DNA from 3 places in the Alicyclobacillus sp. CIJ1 genome. Region 1 is predicted to be linked to each of the others. Evidence: riboswitches for the same ligand, from Rfam matches in the RefSeq annotation. Region 1 holds a riboswitch; each other region holds the start of a gene.
What was found. Region 1 has a riboswitch for cyclic di-AMP ahead of AC27E8_RS08255 (cell wall hydrolase). Riboswitches for the same ligand answer to the same signal wherever they lie in the genome.
Positions count from the first base shown of each region.

Region 2: linked by a shared signal. The riboswitch ahead of AC27E8_RS14255 (C40 family peptidase) and the one ahead of AC27E8_RS08255 (cell wall hydrolase) in region 1 are both predicted to bind cyclic di-AMP.
Region 3: linked by a shared signal. The riboswitch ahead of AC27E8_RS14875 (MFS transporter) and the one ahead of AC27E8_RS08255 (cell wall hydrolase) in region 1 are both predicted to bind cyclic di-AMP.

Region 1 covers NZ_BAAJPH010000103.1:130,448-135,932, forward strand. The annotation lists gene topA (type I DNA topoisomerase) at 1-1,775, opposite strand, end outside; gene AC27E8_RS08250 (MYG1 family protein) at 2,026-2,913, shown strand; gene AC27E8_RS08255 (cell wall hydrolase) at 2,999-3,784, opposite strand; cyclic di-AMP (ydaO/yuaA leader) riboswitch at 3,790-3,931, opposite strand; gene AC27E8_RS08260 (L,D-transpeptidase) at 4,010-4,912, opposite strand; gene dprA (DNA-processing protein DprA) at 4,984-5,485, opposite strand, start outside.
Region 2 covers NZ_BAAJPH010000143.1:240,144-245,628, reverse strand. The annotation lists gene AC27E8_RS14280 (general stress protein) at 1-201, opposite strand, end outside; tRNA gene AC27E8_RS14275 (tRNA-Ser) at 423-512, opposite strand; tRNA gene AC27E8_RS14270 (tRNA-Gly) at 551-625, opposite strand; gene AC27E8_RS14265 (YfmQ family protein) at 816-1,262, shown strand; gene AC27E8_RS14260 (hypothetical protein) at 1,356-2,186, shown strand; cyclic di-AMP (ydaO/yuaA leader) riboswitch at 2,468-2,612, shown strand; gene AC27E8_RS14255 (C40 family peptidase) at 2,612-3,154, shown strand; gene AC27E8_RS14250 (3D domain-containing protein) at 3,355-3,792, shown strand; gene AC27E8_RS14245 (DUF86 domain-containing protein) at 3,789-4,220, opposite strand; gene AC27E8_RS14240 (NUDIX domain-containing protein) at 4,225-4,701, opposite strand; gene AC27E8_RS14235 (divergent PAP2 family protein) at 4,703-5,185, opposite strand; gene AC27E8_RS14230 (M42 family metallopeptidase) at 5,252-5,485, opposite strand, start outside.
Region 3 covers NZ_BAAJPH010000147.1:22,742-28,226, forward strand. The annotation lists gene lysA (diaminopimelate decarboxylase) at 1-1,284, opposite strand, end outside; gene AC27E8_RS14870 (DUF378 domain-containing protein) at 1,478-1,687, shown strand; gene AC27E8_RS14875 (MFS transporter) at 1,769-3,163, opposite strand; cyclic di-AMP (ydaO/yuaA leader) riboswitch at 3,321-3,453, opposite strand; gene AC27E8_RS14880 (peptidyl-prolyl cis-trans isomerase) at 3,582-4,532, opposite strand; gene AC27E8_RS14885 (AMP-binding protein) at 4,574-5,485, opposite strand, start outside.

The DNA.
Region 1 (5,485 bases):
CCCGTTTTGTAGACCATCAGGCGGCCGCACTTTTCACACCGCACGTCCGAAACCTCTTCCTTCAATTCCACGTGCCCCAGTGCGCTTTCCGCCTTCTTTAAATCCTTCTCAAAGTCATGATAAAACTGATCGAGCAGCTCGATCCAGTTCGCGTGGCCCTCCTCGACCTTGTCTAGTCGACTTTCCATGTCGGCGGTGAAGGACACGTCGATGAGTTGGGGAAAGTGTTCCTTCAGGATGTTCACCACAATTTCCCCAAGTTCCGTTGGGACAAATCGCTTTTGATCGAGCGTTACGTATCCGCGCTTCAACAGGATGTCGATGGTCGGCGCGTACGTGCTCGGCCGACCAATCCCCAGTTCTTCCATGGCTTTGACGAGCGACGACTCCGTGTAGCGCGGCGGCGGCTGCGTAAAATGCTGCTCGGGTTTCCAGGTCTTCACCTGGACCACATCACCCTCTTCGAGGGGAGGGAGCAGTTTCCCTTCTTCTTCTTCGCTCTCGTCGTCGCGGCCCTCGGTGTAAAGCGCCATGAATCCAGGAAACCGGACGACGGAACCGGTCGCGCGAAACCACGCACCGTTTGCCTCGAGATCCACCGACGTTGTGTCGAGAATGGCCGACTCCATCTGACTCGCGACGAATCGTTCCCAGATGAGCTTGTACAGGCGATACTGATCGCGCGACAGGTGATCCTTCAGCCGGTCCGGATGCCGCATCACGGACGTGGGGCGAATCGCCTCGTGCGCGTCTTGTGCGTCTTCGTTTTTTGCATATTGCCGCGGCCGATCCGGCACGTAATCCTCGCCAAACGATTGCCGAATATAAGCTCTCGCTTCTTCCTGCGCGGACTGCGCGATGCGCGTCGAATCCGTTCGCATGTAGGTGATGAGACCGACCGTGCCTTCGCCCGGCACATCCAGCCCTTCGTATAACTGCTGCGCAATTTGCATGGTCTTGTACGCTCGGAACCCGAGTTTTCGTGCCGCCTCTTGTTGGAGACTGCTCGTCGTGAACGGCGCAGCGGGATTTCGCTTCCGCTCGGATTTCCTGACCCGACGCACGATCAGTGAATGGCCTTCCACACGGGCCAACAGTTCGCGCACGGCCTCTTCGTTCGGAAGCGGTGTCTTTTCCTCACCATAACCATGAAAGCGAGCGACGAGCTTCTTTCCGTGTACTTGGCCGTGGGCGTCGACAGTCCAGTATTCCTCAGGCTGAAACGCTCGAATTTCGTTTTCGCGGTCGACAATGAGCCTGAGCGCCACTGACTGCACGCGGCCTGCAGAGAGGCCCTTTTTCACCTTTCGCCACAGCAACGGACTCAGCTTGTAGCCTACAAGACGATCCAGAATGCGCCGCGTTTGTTGCGCGTTGACGAGATCCAGGTTGATCTTCCTCGGATGTTGAAACGCCTGTTTGACTGCGTCCTTCGTGATCTCGTGAAACACGACACGACAGTCATCGTCAGGATTGAGATCGAGCAGATGTTGCAGGTGCCAAGCGATGGCTTCCCCTTCGCGATCAGGGTCCGCCGCGAGATAGACCTTTTTCGCCTTCTTACTCGCCTCGCGGAGCGCCTTGATGACATCGCCCTTCCCGCGGATGGTAATATATTTCGGTTCGAAACCATGTTCCACGTCGACGCCGAGTTGGCTCTTGGGCAAGTCTCGCACGTGGCCCATGGAGGCTTTCACTGTGTACTTGCTCCCCAGATACTTCCCAATCGTCTTCGCCTTGGCAGGCGACTCGACGATGACCAGATAGTCTGACACGCCACGATCCTCCATTCGTCGCAGCCTTGGCAAACCCTGTCCTTGGTTCAAACCATATTATCACCGGGATCCTTTCCTTTGCAAACGGTGGACGCGCCGTCCCTCACTTTGCGCAGCTTGCGTGCGCGCGCCGTTTCGTCCTGGACAGATGGAGCGAAAGTTCCAGTTGTGCTGTCCACTTCGTGAATGGTAACGTGAAGGCAAAGGCGGATCGCGCCGTCCATCCGTTGGCAAGGTGGTTCATATCCTTATGAAAATAGGTACGCACCATGGAAAGTTCCATGCCGATGAAGTGTTCGCCGTCGCGATACTCAAAGCGATTTATCCAGACGCCCGCATCGTCCGCACCCGAAATAAATCGGTGCTGGCGCAATGCGATCTCGTCGTCGACGTCGGCGGCGGCCCTTACGATCACCACAGCGTGCAAAAGGTACATCGCCCGAACGGCATTCCCTACGCTTCCGCCGGCCTCATCTGGCGCGATTTTGGCGACCGATTTCTGGAATCCCTTGGTGTGGAGCGGGAAGAGGATCGAGCGCTGATATCCAGCAACATCGACGACAAACTCTTTCAGGCTATCGACGCGATCGACAATGGAATCGACCTAGAGCGGGACATGCGAATCAAGGGAATCTCGGAGCTCGTGAGTTCCTTCAATCCGCCGTGGAATTCGCAGGAGGACGAAAACCGAGCCTTCGAGCGAGCTTTAGACTTTGCTACGCAGATTCTCATGAACTACGCGAACCACGAGATCAGCCGAATTCAGGCGACGGAGATTGTGAAAGCGGCTTATGCGGCTCGCAAGGAGCCTGCGCTTTTGGTCTTGCCAACCTGTTGCCCCTGGACAGAAACTCTGCTCGAAATGGACCCCGCTGGCGAAGTGCTCTATGTCGCCTTTCCGGATAAGACCGGCCAATATCGCCTTCAGGTTGTGCCCAAAGGTCCCGGGACATTCGAAGCTCGCAAGCCTTTGCCGAGCGAATGGGCGGGCAAAGAAGGCGAGGAGCTTGTATCCATTTGCGGCGTCGAAGATGCGGTGTTTTGCCACCCCGCGCGATTCATCGCGGGCGCAGAGACGCTGGACGGCATCCTGCAGATGGCGGAAGAAGCGTTGGCGGCCGAACCATCGAATCCCTGAGGCCGCGATGCAATCCGAAGAAAATGGAGAGCCAGAGTTCGGTAGTGAACCGAACCTGGCTCTTTTGGGCAACGTGTGCCGCTGCTCACTTCGCAAAGACGAGGTGACCAATCTTGCTAACCACAGGCTGACTCCAAACCCAGCTTCCAGAAGGCGTCTCGGAAGGATTGTAGAACACAAGCGCCCCTGGGACGACATCGTCACCGTTCAGGACGTCGAGTGCAGCCTGGACATTCTGCGCGTCGGGTTGCGAATAGATATAACCGTTCGCGACACTTTCAAACTGATAGTGACCGTCGCTCACTTGAAAAACGACCTGCTGCACCGTGTTCCCGTATCCACCCGCTTGAATTCGATGCATGATGACGTCGCCGACAGCGATCTGCGCCTGAAGTGGCTCTCCTCCGGCTTCCGCGTGAATGACGTGCTCCAACCAGTAGAGTTCGCTGCTTGTCGCGGAGGTGGATGCGGCAACATGGGCCTGAGGGACGTGCGAAGACCGAGATAGGCCGACCGGCACACGGACCGTGGATCCAACCTGGAGATTTAAGGGATTCACGGCGGGATTGGCGGCTAACATTTCGCTGGTCGAAACGCCAAATCGCTTCCCAAGGAGAAACAGCGTGTCTCCTCGTTTGACCGTGACGTTTTCGACATGGGGAACCTTTACGGAACTGCCGATCTGCAGATTCTGCGGGTTGACGTCCGGATTTGCGGCCTCCACAAGCTGCACAGGCAGGCCGTGCGAGTGCGCAATCGTCCACAGCGACTGCCCTGGCTCTACGGTGACGGTCTCCGCAGAGGCGTTCGACACACTGAGTGCCGCGGTCGCGACCATGGCACACCCTGCGATCCAAGTTCGAAACGGCATGTCATCCATCCTCTCGTTTACGCCTCCGAGGTTAGTTGTCGGGTTCGGGTAACGAGTCCCCTTCGCGCCCCTCGGCGCGATTCACCCCAAGGCCAAAGGCCTTCAGTCCCCCGTACGCGCCCTTGCGCGATTCGGCAAAGTCTTGGACGGCGACCATCATATCAGCCTGTACGACCGGAGAAAACCCAAACTTGTTGACATCTGAGGTGCTTCTAACCGATGGATCTACTCGGTTCCACGCATCGTGTTCGGCGAAATCGCGACCAGTGTGCCATATCCCGTGAGTTCCCAGACGTGCTTGGCCGCTCGAATCGGAAGCTCCACGCAGCCAGCGCTCTGTGGCTTGCCGTACGTCTGACGCGGGAAGCCGTGGATGGCCTGTTCTCCATAGAAGAAGCTCACGTACGGCACATGCTCCACTCGGTAAGGCCGGCCGCTTGGGCCGATTCCTTGCATCGTCTGTTCTCGGTTTCGCAGAAAGATGGCGTGAATCCCGGATTGAGTCGGGGTGGCCGGCAGGCCGGTGCTGCACGGCGTTTCAAAGACGACGCCACGTCCATCTTCCCATACGCGAAGCCGCTCAGGGAGCGATTGGTCGACCAACACCATCCGATACGGATGGGTTGCCGTGAGACCTAACGCCCATGCGAGTTCGAGTGTCCGACGAACACGAGGTCCGGTGTACCCATCCACACGAAGGCCGTGATCGGCCTCGAATTGCATCACCGCGCCCTTCGTGATCTCTGTGTACTGCTCCGGATTCCACGTCCGTTCAAGTTCGATGGGGACATTGGGCGAATTCCACGTCCAATAGCCGATTGGAACGCGACCCCAGTCCTGAGGATAGAGGCGCTCGGTCGGTAGGATCGCGTGATACCTGCACGGGAGATAGCCGAGTTCACTAAGGACAACGTGCAAGCTCCAAATCGGTTCGCCGCGATCGCCCACTGTCCAGACCAAAGACGTCGGAGGGCCGGTGAAACTCCGCATCCCAGGCTGAGCATCATTCATCAAGTCGGGTGTGGCGCCCGCGCAATGAGGTTCGTTCGCCCACATGCTCAGGAGGGCCGATGCGCTCACCGCGAAGATGCGAGCCAAGGCCACGAATACACTGCGACGCCCCTTCATGCTCATCGTCCTCCCACCTTCCTCATGTAGGATGGACGATGGGACGCACGAAGAGTATTCCATTGATTGGCTTATGAGCCGGACGGCGCTCGGTTCGGCCGAATGTGATACGTTCCATCTGGGTGGCGCGTGACCATCGAAGCGAGTTCCATCTCGAGAAGCGCGCCGAAGACATACCCGAGGTCGAGATGGGCGACGGCGGCGAGCTCACCCGCGCGAATGGGCTGATGCCGTGCGAGCGCCTGATAGCAGGGCTCGAGGTGCGCAGGCACCTTCTGGGGTCCTCCGTTCTCGACGTCCGTCTGCTCCGGAAACAGATCATGGGGATCCACGAGCGGGATGGCCCCGTCGAAAAGCAGACGGTTGACACCCCGACTGGCCCGCGACGTGATGGGGCCGGGAACGGCATAGACGTCGCGCCCCAGATCGAGCGCGCACTGGGCCGTGATGAGCGCACCGCTTCGGTCACCGGCCTGGACGACGATGACCGCTTGACTCAACGCCGCAATCAATCGGTTGCGCTCAGGAAAGTGATGTTTGCGGACGGGGGTACCGGGCGGATATTCGCTGACG
Region 2 (5,485 bases), on a different contig from region 1:
GGTCGTGAAGCCAAGCGGGCGATCTTCGATCGAGAAATTCTTCCCGACTAATGAAATATGCTCCGCCGGGATCTGCCTTTCTAGTAACATTTCGACCGCCTTTTCCGCGTCGACATAGGTCTTGTATGTCGCAGCGACATGATCGGTATGGCGATCGTGCAATCCTTGCGACGATAACGCTTGATTTTCGGTTGGTTCCATTGGCACACTCCTCTATCGCCTGCGCAGACTCGGACAGCCCCAGTGTATCAGGGCCCAAACGCAGGAGCAAATCCGGGGGACTTCCACGGTGTTCCATCGAGCCTCGCAGAGGGCAATGGGCAGAAGGAGGGCAGAAGAAAGAGGCATAACTGTGCGTGAACATAATTGCGAGTGAACCAAAAATGGCGAGGGCTCAAAACCCTCGCCATTTTTGCGTTTGTTGGCGGAGAGGGTGGGATTCGAACCCACGGTGCCCTTGCGGACACGGCGGTTTTCAAGACCGCTGACTTCAACCACTCGCCCACCTCTCCACATGACAACGAAGGAGAGGCCAAACCTCCCCTCCAAATGGAGCGGAAGACGGGATTCGAACCCGCGACCCTCGCCTTGGCAAGGCGATGCTCTACCCCTGAGCTACTTCCGCATATGTCCACGTCCGAACGCAGCTATACTTTACATCGACGTTGAGACGCGTGTCAACTCCTCCAGGCGCTCTACAACTCCACAAAACGTCACAAAGGTGAGCGCCGGTCCCGGAAATTTCGATACAAATGGCCGCGCCCCGAGCGCTATAATATCGTCAAGGCGAGTTCATCAACAAGGGGAGATCCGGGTTGCCAGCCATTCCGCAGTGGGTTGTATATGCTGCCGCCGTCGTGTTCCCCATTCTGGCCTTTGCACTGACACCGCCAAGCATATGGGTCAACCGACTCGTTTCGTCGCTGTCCATCCATCCAACGTTTGATGTCTCCCGTGTGACATCGGTCAACGTGTACGGAACGGAACTACGTGGACGTGATCGCGACCGGTTTCTTCACGCATTTAACCAGGCAGATTTCCTGTTTGAGCGGGGGATGATCCCCGAACTCAACTATAATCCGATTTTTATCCGCGTCAAAGAGGGTAAGCGGATGTATGAGTTCACCGCGTACCTCTACGGGGACGGCATGGTCCAAATGGTCCGGCACAAGCGGAAAAAGAACGTTCCCTACCGCGTGTCATCTCAGCAGTTGGAGATGGTGCTCCAATCCTGCGTCCGGGATCCCTGGTGGGTGAGCTGAGGCACGAGCCGAGCTTCAAGCGGATTTCAAGCATGGTGTGTTAGGTTACAACCGTACCGCGCTTATTCCAGTTTCGGTACGGAGGTGGCAACGATGCCAATGTTCCTGCATCGGAAGGCCCTTGTTGGTTCGGCCGCTGTTCTGTCGACCCTCGCCGCGGGCGGCGGTGTGGTCTTTGCAGCGGTTGACCGCGGTCACGAATCTGTGCGCGCAGCCAGCGAGCAATCGGGATCGCCGATGCGCGCGGATCGTCAAATCTTGCGCACGCTGAGGCAAGACCTTGTGAGCGAAGCGGCACAGGAACTCCATCTCACCCCAACCGCTCTTCGCCAGGACTTGCGAGAAGGCAAGACGATGGAACAGCTCGCCGCGCAAGCGGGCATCTCTACGTCCACGCTTATCTCGAATCTCGAAAGCAAGGCCCAGTCAGACATTCAAGCCGACGTTGCGAACGGAACCCTCACGAGCGCACAAGCTTCGAAAATCGAATCGAAGGTGGATCTCGCCATTCAAGCGTGGATGAACGGAAAGTGGCCGACTGGATGGGACAAGATGCGTCCGCGCGGAGCCGGCGTGTGGCGCCGAGAATTGATTGCGACTGCCGCGCAGGACTTGCACCTGTCGACCTCGTCGCTCATCGCCGATTTGCGTAAGGGGCAAACCCTCGCCGAGATAGCTGCGGCACAGGGCGTCTCCACGTCGACGCTCATCTCCGACCTCGAGAATGCGGCGCAAGCCGACATCCAAAAAGCCGTTTCCAATGGAAAGATCACCGCGAGCGAGGCGCAGGCGATATTGGGGCGGATCGACACGTGGATCACGGACTGGGTCAACGGCACGCTCCCCCATCCTTCAGGCGCCCATCTGCCAGGCGGGCAACCGACATCGTCGACAACCGGTTCCAATACGGCTTCCAACGCGTGAAGTGCAGTTCCTCCACGGCCCCGATGTCGAGTCGGGGCCTTTGCTTTGGCCCCCGGATGGTGTCCCGATGTCCCTTCGCGTCGGTCGCTTGATGATGTTCCGCGGAGTTCCGTGAAGTTCCCAAGCTCCAAGATCACCCTTTGACTTTCCACAAGGAACCGTATCGAAGAAACCAATTTACCTGTGGCTCTTCCTTTTAAGGCATTCATCCTCCGCCCGATCCATGATTCTCGTAATGAATGAGCTTGCGCTTCCTGTTACGCTTTCAGTGCACCACTCACACCAAGATTACGCCGAATCCTGCGAAACGCAGGTACGGGGGACAAGCGGGCTTGACGCCCAGGGGTGAATTGCGCCTCGTGCGCATAGGGGGACTCTTCCACCCGAACCCGTCAACTAACCTCGGAGGCTACAGGAGGAGAAGCATGCTGCCGAAACGAACGTCCCTTGGAGCGATTGCCGCGACGGCCGCCACTCTTGCAACGCTGACCATGGGCGGCTGCACAGCCCTCGCGCAAACTTCGTTGCCCCCTGGGGTTCATCTCGATCCGTCCATTCGACCTCTCGCTTCAGAAAACGCGTCTTACCAACAGAAAACGCAGGCGGTCCTGGAAGTGGCCGAAAGCAAGATCGGCACGCCCTACATCTGGGGGCACAACGAAGACCGCGGTCAGTACGGATTTGACTGCTCGAACTTTGTGGAGTACGTCTATCACCACGCTCTCGGGTATCGCTTTACGACCTCGTCACGCCTTCAATACCTCGAAGTAGGCTGGCGCGTCCCGTACAGCGACCTGAAGCCTGGCGACCTGCTCATCTTCGACGACGGCGGGCATGTCGGGATTTACGCGGGCAATGGAGAAATGATCCAGTGCGGCGGCGGGCTCGGACGCGTCGGCTTCCTCAGCGTGCGGCCGGGATCGTACTGGTATCGGCACCTGTCGGCTGTTCGACAAATGTACACTTGAACCCTAAAGTCGCCCGGCCGCTGGCACCATCCGCTTCGGCCGGGCCCATCCATTCTATAGCCCCCCTTGCGTTGCATAATTTGCCCTTCTATGCACATCTTACAACCATGAACCGATCCCGATGCATAGGTATGTGCCTCACACTCGTCTGTGCAGCCGCTTGTTGGTGCTCGAGCGCCGCGCCGGCGCGCGGAACGACGGTGGCGAAGCAGGCGCACGCGACCGCCCACGCGCAGTCGGTGTCGTGGCGATCCGAGCCGGAGGCCATCACGGTGTTCGGCCGCAGCTACGACATTCGCCGGTGTCGGAAGCTCACCGACACGTTTGTCGTCACGGCCTACAACCTGGATCGCTTCTCCACCGGAAAGGACCCTGGCGATCCCGGCTTCGGAGTGACGAGCACCGGGCGGCCCGCCGTGATCGGACGGACCGTTGCCGTCGATCCGGCGGTGATCCCTTACGGCAGCCTGCTCTATATCGAGGGCGTGGGCTGGCGAATCGCGGAAGACACGGGAGGTGCCATTCGAGGCCATCACATCGACGTGCTCATGCCGTCGCGGAAACATGCCTTGCAGTTTGGGGTGAAGCGCAACTGCCGGGTGACCGTGTACATCCCGGACGATCTCGACGACGTCTAGTGGTTGCGCAAAAACTCGCGAATCTGGTCCATGAAGGGAGCGAACAGATCCGCGTAGCGCGAGACGGCCTCGCGCACGTCCTTCGGCGTGATGCGGGCGTGATCGCGAAGCAGGCGAGATCGGAAGTCGATCACGCCGGTGAAGACATCGAACCACCGAGCGTCGAGGACCTCTTCCTCGACGAGGACTTTGACGATATCGGCGTAGCCGCCGGGATCGCGCATCACAAGCGCGTCGATGATGAGCGACGCGATGTCGGTGACGTACTCGACGCTGGTCCACAGCGCGCGCTCGGCGGCGAGCCGCCACGTGAGATCTTCTTCCCACGCGTCCTCTCGCTCGGCCAATTCCCCCAACCACGCGGCCCGAGCGCTGAGGGCTTCGAGCCACGCCTCAATTTGCCGCTTATGATCCTTCGTCAGAAACACCGTCTCACCTCACTTGAAAACGCGAGGCAACGTCGGAAAAAAGCCTCGCGAATACGTCATCCTGAACAATCGGGCTGCGATCGGTGCAAGGGAACCCTTGTAGACCCAAAATCCAAGGCACGAGGCGCACCGCCGTGGTCTCCGACGTCGCGGGCCGAGCCTTCACGTCGTGCACGTCGGCGAGATACACCCATTTGCTCGCCTCGGAGCCGTCGCGCAGGACAATGGTGTACTGGGCAATCCAGGCGAGGTTCTCGAGCAGAGCGCCCGCCTCTTCAAACGCTTCGCGCCGCGCTGCGGCGTCCGGCGTCTCACCCGGTTCCACCTTGCCCCCGGGAAGCTCCCAGCCCCGCGCGTGATGGCGAACCCACACGCAGCCGTCGAACAGCCTCGCAAACACGAGCACCGAGTGCGGCGCGGGATCGCGCAGGGCGGGATCGAAGGTCAGATGCTTGGCTGGCGCAAACCCCTCGCCCTCCACGTTACCACCACCTGCCAAACACAATGCCGATAGCGAGGCCAATCAGGCCGCCCACGACGATCTCGGCCGGTTCGTGCCCGAGGATCTCCTTGAGGCGTTCGCCTTCGGCCTGCCCTGCGACGGCCGACTCCGACCGCTGGGAGAATTCCATCGCGATGCGGTTCAAAAGGACGGCGTGCTCGCCGGCGTGACGCCGAATGCCGCCGGCATCGTACATGACAATGGCGGCGAAGACCACGGCGACGGCGAAAATGGGGGACGTCGGGCCGACGACAAACCATAGCGCGCTGGCAAGGGCCACCACGCCCGCCGAGTGGGAACTCGGCATGCCCCCCGCCCCAAAGACGCGGCTCCAATCCCAGGCTCGCGTTGTCACATAATGGATGGGGACCTTCAGAATTTGGGTCACCACGATGGCGCAAATAGCCGCCATCAGCGCGGTATTTCCCCACAAGCCCTGCAGAAAATGCAGAAGATCGGGCATTCCGGGGCCTCCTCGAGAAGCGAGGCGCCGAGTCACCGGCGCCTCGCGGACTGTCCATTCTTCACTTTACCACGCCTGAATTTCGGTGACCATATCCCTGTCCAGCGCCTTGACCATGGCCGTGACGAGCTGAATCGCCTGCAGATAGTCGTCCTCGTGCACGACGCCGTTGTGGCTGTGGATGTAGCGCGTCGCGAAGCCGATGTTGACGCTCGGCACGCCGATGCCGTGCAGGTGGAACGATCCGGCATCCGTACCACCGCCCGCCAGGCTGCTGAGCTGAACCGGGATGTTTTCCGC
Region 3 (5,485 bases), on a different contig from region 1:
CCGCGCCACGAGGCGCGCCTCGCCATGCCGGCAAAACACGACGGCGGGCTTGGGAATGCGATTGTAATGACTCGCCATCGCATACGTGTAGGCACCTGTCGCAAAAACGGCGAGAATATCCCCCGGCTCTGGATCCGGTAGCGGGAGATCCCAGATGAGCATGTCGCCGCTCTCACAACACTTGCCGGCCACCGACCACGGGCGATCCGGCGGATCCGCAGCGCGGTTCGCGTAACACGCATGATACTTCGCGCCGTAAAGCGCGAGGCGCGGGTTGTCCGTCATGCCCCCGTCGATGGCGACGTAGTTCCGCACGCCCGGGATGACCTTGCGGCTGCCCACGCGATACAGTGTCACCCCCGCGGGCCCTACGATGCTGCGGCCCGGCTCAATCCACAAGATGGGCACGTCCATGCCTCGAGCCGCAAAGGCCGCCTTGGCGGCGCGGATCACCCCCCGGACGAGATCGGCCACCGGCGGCGCATCCTCATCCGTGTACGGGATGCCAAAACCGCCCCCCAGGTTGAGCACAGAAAAAGGCAAACGGAACCGGCGCAGGCCGTCTTCGTACACGCCCGCCATTCGATCGGCGAGCAGTCGAAAGCCCTCCACATCGAAGATTTGAGATCCGATGTGCGCATGCACGCCAACGACCCGCGCGCGCTCCACCTGCTTGAGCCGCAAAAAGGCCTCCTCCACCTGCTGGCTGGCGAGATCGAAGCCGAACTTGGAGTCCTGCTGCCCTGTGGAGATATAGTCGTGCGTATGCGCCTCGACACCTGGCGCTACCCGGACCAGGACATCCACCGTGCGCCCTGTTGCCTGAAGGATGTCGTCCAAGAGGTCGATCTCGTCGAAATTATCGACGATCACGGCCCCGATGCCACTCTCAACCGCGTACTGCAGTTCTTCCGGGGTCTTGTTGTTGCCGTGCATGTGGAGCTTGCTCGCTGGCACGCCTGCCGCAAGAGCGGTATACAACTCGCCGCCGGACACCACGTCGATGCCCAAGCCCTCCTCGTGCGCGAGTTGGCACATGGCCATGGTGCAGAAGGCCTTGCTGGCGTAAGAAATTTGATACGGCACGCCTTCCTCTCGAAACACGCGGTGAAAAGCCTGGATGGTATCGCGGATGAGCCCCTCGTCGTACGCGATGAGCGGCGTGCCGAACTGTTCCACGAGATCCACCGCGCTCACGCCGCCGATGAGAAGATGGCCCTTTTCGTCTCGCGGAAAATGCGCGTCCACCTTCGGCCTCACGTCTAACAGGTGCTCTGATTTCACTCCGTCCACTCCTATCGTCTCTCTCTTTCACGACGCGCGGCGCCCCGACCTGTGCCAAGACCTGAATAAAGATTCAGACACAAGTATATACGTGCAGCGCCTCACTGGGCAACGGCAAATTGCGTAAAGCCCATTGCATAGCGGGGTCAAAGCTAGAACACCCTAGCGACAGATTCGGTTTGGAGGTGAGACCGTGCGCTGGAACCCCGTGGACTGGATTGCCTGGGCGCTCGTCGTCATTGGGGGCATCAACTGGGGCCTGATCGGATTTGCCAACTACAACCTCGTGGGCGCCATCTTCGGCGCCACGTGGCTCTCGCAGTTCGTGTACGCGCTTGTCGGGCTCGGCGCCCTTTGGCAACTGGTGGCTGTGCTCGTGAAAAGTCAAGCCGTGCGGACATAACACCAGTTGTGAAGCGCACAACGAGAAAAAGCCCTGGCAACCCGACGAGGAGCCAGGGCTTCTCCGTTCATCCCCAAGTGCTTAGCGGCCGACGCGCAAGCGGCGTTCGGATAACGACGACGTCCGCTCCATCTCGGCGTCCTCTCCGACGCTCGCCGCGTTCAGGGTGAGGCCGCGCGTCTCCGGCGCCAGGAAGAGACAGATCAAGAATCCGCCGAAGGTCACGAGCGCCCCCACCAGCATGGTCGGACCCACGCCATAACGAGCCAAAGCCCACGGCAAGAGATACGTGCCGGCCACGGCTCCCAGCCTGCTGATGCACGTGGTCACGCCAACCGCAGTCCCGCGCACCTCGGTGGGAAACAACTCGTTTGGGGCGAGCCATTCCATGATGTTCGGCCCGCCGGAAAACAGCGCGTACAGCAGAAAGCCGACGCCGATGACCCAGAGCGGCCCCTTCGGAAACAGCCCAAGGAGCAACATGCCGACGGTCATGACGGCAAACGAGACAATCATCGTTGCCCTGCGCCCCAGCCGGTTCAAAAACCAGAGCGCAGGCACGCAACCCACGATGAACAGCACGCTGATGAGCGCCGAACCGTACCCGGACGATCCGCTGAGCACGTGGTAGTCGTCAAGCAGCGTCGGGCCGAACGTCAACATCGCGAAGAGCGGCGCGACCGCGGCCGTGAAGAAGCCACTGACGTACAGCGTGCGCTTCCAATACGTGCGATTGAAGAGCGTCAGGTAACTGGTGCGCGTTCGCTTTTCATCTGGCACCGCGATGTGCTTCAGGCTGGCTCCCGGCCCGTAAATGTCGCGAAGCACCTTCAGCGCTTCGCGCGCCCGACCGTGCTGCAGCAACCAACGCGGAGACTCCGGGGTTCCGAGCCGCAAGATCACGAGCACGATGCCCGGCACCGCGCTCGACGCCAACATGTACCGCCATGCGTCCGGTCCGATGGGCAGAAGCCACTGTCCCACTAGATACGCGACCGTGGCGCCCACGTACCACGCGATGACCGTCACACCGAGCATCATGCCGCGGTGTTTGCGCGGCGCGAACTCGGTCAAAAGCGACGTTGCGATGGGATAATCCGCCCCGACCGCGATGCCGAGCACGACACGCAAGGCAAAGAGTTCCCAGGCGCTGTGCACAAAGAACTGCAAAACCGAGGCCACGATGAGCAACACGAAATCGATGGTGTACATGAGCTGGCGTCCAAATCGATCCGTCACGTACCCAAGCAGTCCGCCGATGAAGATGCCAATAAGTGCCGATGCCCCAATCAGGCCGCTCCACATGGCGTCGAGGTGCAGTTCAGGCGTCAACTGCGTGAGCGCCACGGCGACGATGCTCAGGATGTACCCGTCAAGAAAAGGCCCGCCCGACGAATAGATAGTGAGCTTCAGGTGAAAAGGGCTCCACTTCGCATCTTCGACCGGATTGGCCGGCCTTGTCGCTTGCAGGTCCATGGTTTCCCCCCCTCAAGGTATGGCGATCTCGACTGCGCCACCTGCGTAAAAGCGGACACAAAGCCGCGAGATCGCACGAGGGGGATCCGCAGATGAGGTACACCAACGAGGCTCACCGGTGGGAAAAGCGAGGAGAAGAAAACGGCGATACATGGCATCGTCCCCTTTCCGTGCGCTTACGAGGTTAGCTGACGGGTTAGGGCGGAAAGGCGCCCCACGACCAAAGTCGTTTCACCCCGAGAGTTGGGTCCCCCGTTTCCTCCGAAGGAGGAATTCAGCGCTGCCGCTTGTATCGCGATGCGATATGCGATGTACACGTTACGATACACGAAATGTGAGAGGAACGCAAGGAGAAGGGAAATTCTTGGACGTCCGCCCCGGGCGGCCACCGCGAGGCCACCCAGCGCGGTGCCATGCGTCAGGTCGATGTCGGATTCTTGATGGCCGTGAGCACCGCGTCATAAGACGGATCGAGAATGCGAATGTCCGCCGACTTCGCGAGCTGTGCCACGAGTTTCGTCTCGCTTTCGGCATTTTGCTGCTTGATGGCCTGGATGATCTGCGACCGAACGGCCGACAGCGGCTCTACGTGTTCTGGCGTAATGGCCTGGCACTGCACGATGTCGTACCCGCCCTGCACCTTGAGCGGCTCGCTCACTCCGCCGGCCTTAAGTGCGAAGGCCGCGGAGGCAATAGAGGGTTGATCCGCCTTCAGCTCATCCATCGTGAAGGTTCCGAGCACCCCACCCTTCGCGCGCGTGGCCGCGTCGGTCGACATGGATTTCGCCACGGACGCAAAGGGCGTCCCAGACCGGATTTCTACAAGAGCCTTCTCCGCATCCGCCTTCGTCTTCACCTCGATGATGGCAATCTTGCGCGTCTCCGGCACCGTGAACATCGACTGGTTCTGCTTGTAGTACGACGCAATCTGCTTGTCCGTCACGTGGACCTGCGCCTCGGCGAGCTTGGTCGCGAGAATGTTGTCGCGAATCTGGCTCAGAAATTGCGCCTTCGTCATGTGGTTCTGCGCCAGGAGCGCATTCAGCTGCGCGTCAGACGTGATGCCGTTCTGCATCTCGATGGCGGTCAGTTGCTGATTGATTTCCGCATTCGTCGCCGTGACATGTTCCCTGGCTGCCGCCTGCTCAATCAAGGCATTGGCAATGAGCTCCTCCAGCATCGCCGATCCGGCGTAAGCCTCCGACTGCTGCGCGAGCTCCTGCCTCGTGATGGGCGTCTTGCCGACCATCGCCACCACCGAGCCGCCCCCATGCGCCGCGTACGTGCCAAACCAGACACCACCCAAGATTAGCGCGCCCGCGGCTGCGCCGACGATGCCGGAAATCCACCGTTCCTTCTTCAATTCCATCCTCCTTCAGTCTTTCCGCACCCTGGGCTGCACATCCCAGTTCAAGCAAGCCTATCACGCGGCTCCAAATTGCGCAACACGTGCTTCTGCACTTTTCCCGTCGCGTTCACCGGCAGGGATCGCGCGATGACGATCTGCGACGGCCGCTTCGGCTTGGCAAGGTGCGCCGCACAGAACGACTCCAGATCGGCGCGCAGCGCGTCCGCATCGACGCCGTCTGGCTCCTCCGGGACCACCCACGCGACGGCCCGTTCCCCGTAAAGCGGATCCGGAAGTCCCACCACGGCGGACCGCGCCACCGCCTCGTGCGCGTTCAGCACGTCCTCAATTTCCCGCGGCGAGATCTTCTCGCCCGCCCGGTTGATCATCTCCTTCGCGCGTCCGGTGATGTACACGTAGCCATCCTCATCCATGTAGCCGAGATCGCCCGTGTAAATCCATCCCGGGCCATAGCCGTAATCCGGCGCCGGCTCCATGCCCACATAGTGATGGATGACATTGTCTCCGCGGATGGCAATTTCGCCGAGCTCATACGGGGCGACGGGCTTGCGCTCTGCGTCCACAATGAGGAGCGACATCCCCACGGGCTTCCCGACCGATCCCGGCTTGCGCACGCCAGGCGGCAGCGGGTTGGTGCAGATCTGCCCCGCCGCCTCGGTCATCCCGTACGCCTCGATGACCGGAACCCCAAACGCCGCTTCAATTCGCGCGGCCACCGCCGGCGTGAGCGGCGCGGAGGCGGATCGCAGAAAGCGAAGCGTGCCGAGCGCCTCTTTTGGCGCCGGCCGTTTGGCGACGATCGATAAAATCGTCGGGACGCACGAGACCCAGGTCACGCCGTGGTGGCCAATATCGTCCCAGAACAAGGAGGCGTGGAATTTATCGCGCATGACGATCCGCCCGCCCGACACGAGTGTCGACAAGAGGACGATCACCTGGCCGTTGATGTGGAA